2 regions of the Vibrio pelagius genome follow, and region 1 is predicted to be linked to the other one. Evidence: predicted binding sites of a transcription regulator. Region 1 holds the regulator's gene; the other holds the start of a gene.

Region 1 (4,601 bases):
ATCCATCTTCGCCTGGTAAGTTGATGTCCAGCATAATGAGATCTACGTTATTTTCTTCTAAAACATTTCTCATTTGAGCGCCGCTTTCTGCTTCGCTTACTGTGTAACCCTCATTCTGGAAATATCCAACTAGCTTACTACGGGTTACCACATCATCTTCAACGACTAATACGTGATAGCTCATCTACACCACTTTTCTTATTTAATAGTTTCAGTGACCATTCTATTCATAACTAGTAACAATTCTAGTAGTAGGTAAGATAAAAGCCAGAAACCTGAATTTTTTTTGATACAAGACAATCTTAAACCTTGCTATTTAACCCCCATCGCAATTCAATATAGGCATTACTACTAACGAGTGACTTTGCAGTTAGCAAATACAAGGGTTAGTAAGCCTTCGTACCGCAGATATTACGAAAGACGATATTAGGATTATTGAGATGAAAGAAACCAAAGCGTTCAATGAACAACGAGCTGAAATCTACTGGTGGCTATCGAGCCTGTTCGCGAAAGAACTGACTCAAGAAGAATTGGACAAATACCACTCGGTTGAGATTCGTTCGTTTTTAACCGGCCTCGGCGACAACGAGACGCTTAAGCCATCAATCAATAACCTAGTAGATACACTTAACCGATTACAGAACCGTGAAGATGCTCAATTAGAGCTTTCATCCGATTTTTGCGAGCTGTTCTTAAAGTCGGATAAGTACGGTGCTCTGCCGTACGCTTCTATTTATCTAGACAAAAGTGGACTACTGAATGCAAAACCAGCTCAAGACATGGAAGCCATCATGGCGTCTTACGGCATCGCCGTAAACCAAGATCTGAAAGAGCCTGCTGACCACCTAGCCATTGAGTTAGATTTCCTGGGTAACATCATTATTCGTTCCAACGACCTTGAGAGTGAACAAGATCTAGAAACGGCTTTCGCTACACAACACGAGTTTGTTGAACGACAGCTCCTTAGTTGGGTTCCACAGTTCGCAGTAAAATGCCGTGAATTTGATGAGTTTGGTTTTTACGCATGTGTTGCAGAATTGCTAGTCGCTTTCTGTAAACTTGATACACAATATTTAGCTGGTGAATAAATTCACTGATGACTAAGGGTACAATTTAGGTAGAATGTGACAACTCACCCAGATTTCTGGGTGAATTTTATTGCGAGTATTTTCTAGTCAGTCTAAAATTGTGACCGCAAACGATAAAATATGAAACATTCTCGAAATGCTATGCTTTAAATTAGCTAAGAGCATTTCGGTGTTAAGACAAGCCGCTCTCATAAGCGGTTTTTTGTTTTTTAGCACTTTAGTACCGAGAGAGCCCTCCATATTCTAAGCTCTTGTTCTGGTAGCTTTAAACGGCTACTTGCTCCGTACTGCTGAGGAAGTAGCTATCAATAGGATAAAGCCATGGCAACTATAAAAGATGTCGCTCGCTTAGCCGGCGTATCAACAACCACCGTTTCTCACGTGATCAACAAGACACGTTTCGTCGCAGAAGCGACTCAAGAAAAAGTAAACAAAGCCGTCGATGAACTAAATTATGCACCAAGTGCTGTTGCTCGTAGCCTGAAATGTAACTCTACGCGCACAATCGGTATGCTAGTGACTCAATCAACCAACCTATTCTTCTCTGAAGTGATCGATGGAGTAGAGAGCTACTGTTACCGTCAAGGCTACACGCTGATTCTATGTAACACAGGTGGTATCTACGAGAAGCAACGCGACTACATCCGAATGCTTGCTGAAAAACGCGTAGACGGCATCTTGGTAATGTGTTCTGACTTAACTGAAGAACTGCGTGAAATGCTTGACCGCCACGCAGACATTCCAAAAGTTGTTATGGACTGGGGCCCAGAGAGTTCACAAGCGGATAAAATCATCGACAACTCAGAAGAAGGTGGCTACCTCGCCACTAAATACCTGGTTGAACGAGGACATGAACGTATCGCTTGTCTAAGTGGACATTTGGATAAAGCGGCATGTGTAGAGCGTATCGCGGGTTATCGCCGTGCTCTTGAGGAAGCAAACATTCAAACAGATGACAGTCTAATTCTTGAAGGTAACTTCGAATGTGACACCGCAGTTATCGCGGCAGATAAAATCGTTGCAATGGAGAATCGCCCGACAGCAGTATTCTGTTTCAACGATACGATGGCACTTGGTCTTATGAGCCGTCTACAACAGCAAGGCATTAAGATCCCAGAAGACATTTCAGTGATTGGTTACGACAATATTGAGCTGGCAGAGTACTTCTCACCACCGTTGACAACTGTTCACCAGCCAAAGCGTCGTGTCGGCAAAAACGCATTTGAAATCTTGTTGGAACGCATTAAAGACAAAGATCACGAAAAACGCGTGTTCGAAATGCATCCAGAGATCATTGAGCGAGCTACAGTTAGAACGTTAAAATAACGTAAACTTTAGAAAAATCTAATAAAACGCACCGCTTGGTGCGTTTTTTTTATTCCGACAAAATAAAAACCTTGTTGCATATAAATACAACAATTAACTGAATTAAGATCACATTTTGGAATAACAAGTGTGAACCTCATTCAACAAAAAACTTTATTCTTCGTTATACAGTCACGCACAGGGCAAATCACTTGAAAGGGTGAGACGCAAAGCCTCCGGCCTAACCCATTATTGGTATGGTAGCGGGGTTACCGATGGCAAAATGCAGTATTTCCTACCTTTAGTAGTAATTTACGGCTTATTGACAATTTTATTGCGACATTTTGCTAATCTCTCGGACCTGCTTATTTGGTGGCGTAATTCAAATACACCGAGATAAACAATATGGATAAACCGATACTCAAGGACTCAATGAAGTTATTTGAGCCACTTGGAAAGATTAAGTCACGCTCAATGTTTGGCGGTTTTGGCCTCTTTGCCGACGACACGATGTTTGCACTGGTCGTTAACAATCAATTACACATTCGAGCTGACAAAAATACTACTTCAAAATTTGAACAACAGGGTTTCGAACCTTACGTATACAAAAAACGCGGATTCCCAGTCGTTACTAAGTATTTTGCTCTTCCAGAAGACCTCTGGCAGACTCAAGAACGTATTATCGAACTGGCAAAAACGTCCCTTGACTGTGCCAAAAAAGAGAAGCAAATCCAATCATCGGCGAAGCCTACACGATTAAAAGATTTGCCCAACCTTCGGCTTGCCACAGAGCGTATGTTGAAAAAAGCAGGCATCGATACCGTCGAGAGCTTGTATGAGTCTGGTTCTGTTAATGCGTACAAAGCAATAAAAGAGTCTCACTCGTCCAGTGTCAGCTTAGAGCTGCTTTGGGCACTTGAAGGTGCCATCAACGGTACTCATTGGTCGGTCATACCTCAACAACGACGCGATGAGCTTATCAACTCTATTAATTAAGTCCAAATCACTTAATTGTCAAAAGCCACATTGATGTGGCTTTTTTTATTTTCTATTGAAAGTTAATCTCTCCTCCTCCTGTCTAACTATACTAACTACAAGCAAAAAATTTAGGGACGCTCTCATGAGTAAGAAAATGATTTTAGGCATAATTTTAGTTGCCACGATAGTGATACTGGCTGTCAACTTTGGCCAGTACTTAACGCTTGAAAATGCCAAGGCTCAACAAGCACTTCTAAACGGCTACATAGAGAGTCATTTTGTTGCAGCAGCAGCAACCTACTTCATTCTCTATGTAATGATTACCGCATTTTCAATTCCAGGTGCCGCGGTGGTTACGCTGCTCGGTGCGGCTCTATTCGGCTTCTGGACCAGTTTGTTACTCGTCTCGTTTGCAAGCACTATAGGTGCAACACTGGCGTTTTTGAGCAGCCGTTTTCTATTACGAGACTGGGTACAAAGTAAATTTGGTGACAAGCTGTCTACCATCAACCAAGGTGTAGAAAAAGACGGGGCATTCTACCTATTCTCTCTACGTTTGATTCCGGTATTCCCATTTTTCTTAATTAACTTACTCATGGGTTTAACACCTATCTCCGTAGGGCGTTACTATTTAACCAGTCAGTTAGGGATGCTTCCTGGCACTGCCGTTTACTTAAACGCAGGTACTCAACTGGCAGAGATCGAATCTCTATCAGGTATCGTATCTCCTTCTGTACTCATCTCTTTTGCACTACTTGGGGTGTTCCCAATCGCCGCAAAATGGATTATGGGTAAGTTTCGTTCGGCACCAATAGTAGAATAGACAAGGAAAGTGGATGAAGATCTTCAGTGCTGCAAACCCAACTGAGGCTCATATAATCTGTGGGCTGCTAGAGAGTGAAAAGATTGCCTGTGAGGTGCGTGGAGAAGGGTTGTTTGGTTTGAAAGGAGAAATCCCCTTCTCTGAGGAAACAGACCCATATGTGTGGCTCTACGAGCCTTCTGACGCGCCTGCGGCATTGAATCTCATTAACGCTTATAAGAAACAACAAGACTCCATCATCTATGAAGAGTGGCGTTGCAGCCAATGTCATGAAATCAATGAAGCCCAATTTGGCTCATGTTGGCAGTGTGGCTCACCCTGCCCTGAAACATGAGTTAGCAAAAGGCGCTTAAAAGTCCAATCTCCAAAAGCTCATTCTCCAAAAAGAAACAGGAAGCATCATAGCT
Region 2 (4,601 bases), on a different replicon from region 1:
CTCCCAATACTACCTTTTCGAATAGAGCGAAAAGCTCTACACTCGTATTCAAGCTTTCAATACTCCTTATAGTAATTAGAACTCTATAAATTAAAAGGACTTCTTATGAAAAAAGCCCTAATCGCATTAGGTATTATAACCATGTTGGCTGGTTGTTCAGATAACGAAGTTGGTGACGTATCACTTGGTTTCTTCACTTTGAAAGATATTAAGATCTCTCACCTCGACGATGAAAAAATCCCAGGAGTCACCTGTCACATCGCTTCTATCAAGGCGGATTTCTCACTGGCAGACCCAAGTGACAGCTCGATCTCATGTCGTCAAACGGGCGATATCACTCCTGAGATGATTGCGAAAATAGATAAGAGCGCGTCTGGTGAAGTGGTCTTCAAGCAGTCAAAAAGCATTTTCTTTAAGACAATGAAGGTAAGACGCATTTACGATGCAGACAACCAAACCTTGCTGTATCTGTCTTACACAACCAAGGAGACAGAAGGTAGCTTCAAGCACAGTCTTTCAACTGTTCCACTTTGGGGCACCGATGCTTACATAGAGCCGGCAACATCATCTGAAAAGTAAAAATAAGCCACTCGTTTTCTGCTATCCGCTCACCTGTACACACAATGTACAGGTGAGTCTGAATGTAATAAAAATGAAAGATATTACAAAAAACTGTGATATCATGCGGCAAAATTTTCTCACTGTAATTTTCTTATGAAATTTCCTGGACAGCGCAAATCTAAGCACTACTTCCCTACACACGCCCGTGATCCACTCATCAACCAGATGAAGGAAACGCCAAAACTGTTTCGCCCGATTATTGTTGGTGTTGGTCAAACAATTGTAGATATCGAAGCGCGTGTTTCTGATGAGTTCCTTGCTAAATACGAGCTGAGTAAAGGTCACTCTCTCGTTTTAGAAGAGAGCAAAGCTGATGCCCTATACGAAGAACTTGTAGAGAGCGGTCTAATCACGCATCAATATCCAGGTGATACCATTGGTAATACTCTGCACAATTACTCTGTGCTAGCAGACAGCAAATCGGTACTTCTAGGTGTTATGTCACGTAATATCGAAGTTGGTTCATTTGCATACCGTTACCTATGCCGCACTTCTTCACGTATGAACTTAAACCATCTACAGACAGTCGAAGGCTCTATCGGTCGTTGTTACACCCTTATTTCTGATGATGGTGAGCGTACGTTTGCGATCAACGAAGGTGAAATGAATAACCTGCGTCCAGATAGCATCCCTGAAGATGTATTTGAAAAGGCTTCTGCATTGGTGGTTTCTTCATACCTAATGCGTGGTAAACCAGAAGATCCAATGCCAAAAGCGGTCGCTCGTGCTATCGAGATTGCTAAAGAAAACAACGTGCCAGTGGTACTGACGTTAGGCACTAAGTGGGTAATCGAAGGTAACGCTGAGTGGTGGCAAGACTACATCAAAGAGAATATCTCTATCATTGCGATGAACGAAGAGGAAGGCCAAGCACTAACCGGCGAGAAAGATCCTCTACTTGCAGCTGATAAAGCGCTGGAGTGGGTAGATTTAGTTCTGTGTACGGCAGGTCCTGTTGGCCTATACATGGCAGGTTACACAGACGAGACAGCGAAACGTGAAACTGAGCTGCCTCTTCTTCCAGGAAACATCCCAGAATTTAATAAATATGAATTTAGCCGCGCGATGCGTAAGGCAGACTGTAACAATCCCGTTAAAGTGTACTCTCACATTGGACCTTACCTTGGTGGTCCGCTAGAGATTAAGAACACCAATGGCGCGGGTGATGCTGCATTGTCTGCCCTGCTTCATGATATGGCTGCAAATAGCCACCACTACATGAACGTGCCAAACTCGTCTAAACATGATCAACCTTATATGACTTACTCGTCGCTGTCACAGATCTGTAAGTACGCTAACCGTGTAAGTTACGAAGTTCTAACACAACACTCTCCGCGCCTTGGTCGCGCGCTTCCAGAGCGTGAAGACAGCTTAGAAGAAGCATACTGGGATCGTTAATCACAGGTTCTACGTTTTTCTATTAAGGGTTGCACTATGCAACCCTTTTTATTTTCGACTGACTCAATAGGAGACCTCAGTAACCATGATGAGTTGTCATCACTAGATTTGATCTCGCGCAATGACTCACTAAATCTGGTATCTTCCAGCACATACTTCGCGTGTTTAGCCTTTACATAGTCGATTTATACAGTATTATCGCCACGCAAACGTTTTCGTACCACCTTATCGGTTTCAACATAAGGATTTAATATGCTGTCTGATATTGAAATTTGCCGCTCCTCTTCACTTAAGAACATCCGTAATATTGCTCTCGGTGCGGGCTTAACCACTGAAGAATTCCAACCTATCGGATTGCACAAAGCGAAAGTCTCTTTAGAAAGCCTAAAGCGTCTCGAAGAGAAACCAAAAGGTAAGCTGATCCTTGTTACCGCAATTACACCAACGCCACTTGGTGAAGGGAAAACCGTCACAACAATCGGTTTGAGCCAAGGTTTAGCAGCGATTAATCAGTCAGTAATGGCATGTATTCGTCAACCTTCAATGGGGCCAGTATTTGGGGTCAAAGGCGGTGCTGCGGGCGGTGGTTATTCGCAAGTCGCCCCTATGGAACAATTGAACCTCCATCTTACTGGAGATATTCATTCTGTTACCGCGGCCCATAACCTTGCATCGGCAGCCATCGACGCTCGTTTGTATCATGAGAAGCGAGAAGGAACGGAAGCCTTTGAACAACGCTCTGGCTTAAAAGCGCTCAATATTGACCCTCAACGTGTCGTTTGGCGACGGGTTCTCGATCATAACGATCGTGCTCTACGTATGGTTACCATCGGTCAAAACGAAGACGGTAAAACCATTAATGGCTTTGAGCGTGAAGACGGCTTTGATATTTCAGCTGCCTCAGAGCTTATGGCCATTCTCGCGCTCGCAGAGAACTTACAAGACCTGCGTAAACGCATCGGACGCATTGTATTGGCTTACAATCGAAACGGTGAGCCACTAACAGCTGAAGACTTCCAAGTTGCTGGCGCAATGACAGTGACAATGAAGGATGCTATCGAGCCAACATTAATGCAAACATTAGAAGGCGTCCCTACCCTGATTCACGCAGGCCCCTTTGCCAATATTGCTCATGGTAACTCGTCGATCATTGCTGACAATATCGCCCTCAAGTTGGCAGATTACGTCGTAACTGAAGGTGGTTTCGGTTCTGATATGGGCTTTGAGAAGGCATGCAATATCAAAGCTACTGCCGCCAAACAGTCACCAGACTGCGCAGTGATTGTAGCAACGCTTAGAGGCCTAAAAGCAAATTCGGGGGTGTACGATTTAAGGCCAGGTACACCACTACCTGATTCGATCTTCCACGACGACCCTGATGCTCTTGTAGCGGGTTTTGAAAACCTTAAATGGCATATTGATAACGTTAAGAAATATGGCGTTCCTGTTGTAGTTGCTATCAACCGATTCCCACAAGACTCAGACCAAGAACTCGAGCAACTAGCCACAATGATCCGTGAGTACGACGACACCATATCAGTGGCGGTGAGCGAGGCGTTCGGTAGAGGCGGAGAAGGCGCAACGGATTTAGCCAAAGCGGTCGTCGCAGCTTGCGAAAAACCTGCACAATTTAAGCCCCTGTATACAACAGAACAGTCACTCGAAGAGAAATTGATGGCTGTCGCGGAAGTGGGTTACGGCGCAGCCAGTTTGACGTTGTCTGACAAAGCCAAATCGCAACTGACAGAGTTCAAAAAGCATGGCTTTGACCACCTTTCGGTATGTCTAGCTAAAACACCATTGTCGATTTCGACGGAAGCACATGTTAAAGGCGCCCCAACTCAGTTTGATGTTCCTGTGCGAGAACTCAAACTCTGTGCAGGTGCAGGATTTGTTTATGCGTTATGTGGGAACGTAATGACCATGCCAGGGCTTCCTGATAGACCAGCGTTTATGTCTTTAGATATTAACGAGCATGGCGAAATTACAGGCTTAAGTTAGCGTTTATAGGCGCTTGAAACAGCAAATTGCAGGTTATCGTCACGGTGAGTGTAAGATAACCTGAAATTTGCACACAAAAGCAACAAATTGCACACATACCTCTCACCTAGGAGATCGAGCTCTTAAGTTCTGGGTAAAGATCACATTAATACCCCCATGAAATCTATAGTATTGCGCTGATTCTTTGGGGAATGTAATGAAAGTAAGCATAAAAAGACTCTTAGGCCAATTTCTCTGTACTCTCCTAGCCCTCGGAATAGTTCCCGCTTTATACATCAACTCCGAATTTGATCGCATAAAAGCGCAATACGACACGAACATTAAACAGGCTAGCCAAAATCAAATTGAATACAGTTTTCACGAACTGGGTTTAGTCATGCGTGAAGTTTCTAACACCATTCCTGCCATTGCTGAATCATCCACGCTCAAACGTGCTGTACAATCAGCTTCAACCGATAGCATCCAAGCTCTACAAGATCTCTGGCTGATGTTGGCCAATGGGCAAAAATACTACTCTCAACTTCGCTACCTCGACCTTGAAGGCAACGAAACAATACGCATCAACTATCACGACGGAAAAG

Evidence for each region. Region 1 encodes PurR, which represses purine synthesis genes. Its sites were predicted from a motif close to TNANGNAAACGTTTNCNTNA; they were not measured.
Region 2: a site for PurR is predicted at 2,221-2,240, ahead of vsple_RS14810 (formate--tetrahydrofolate ligase). Genes of this name have one in related genera too.

Annotation. Positions count from the first base shown of each region.
Region 1 is NZ_AP025503.1:1,157,258-1,161,858, reverse strand. It holds gene torR (two-component system response regulator TorR) at 1-184, opposite strand, end outside; gene torD (molecular chaperone TorD) at 441-1,088, shown strand; gene purR (HTH-type transcriptional repressor PurR) at 1,410-2,414, shown strand; cyclic di-GMP riboswitch class I at 2,586-2,670, shown strand; gene vsple_RS05235 (TfoX/Sxy family DNA transformation protein) at 2,799-3,389, shown strand; gene vsple_RS05230 (TVP38/TMEM64 family protein) at 3,514-4,194, shown strand; gene vsple_RS05225 (putative signal transducing protein) at 4,208-4,528, shown strand.
Region 2 is NZ_AP025504.1:120,619-125,219, reverse strand. It holds gene vsple_RS14820 (CreA family protein) at 106-579, shown strand; gene vsple_RS14815 (inosine/guanosine kinase) at 715-2,019, shown strand; gene vsple_RS14810 (formate--tetrahydrofolate ligase) at 2,272-4,020, shown strand; gene vsple_RS14805 (sensor domain-containing diguanylate cyclase) at 4,217-4,601, shown strand, end outside.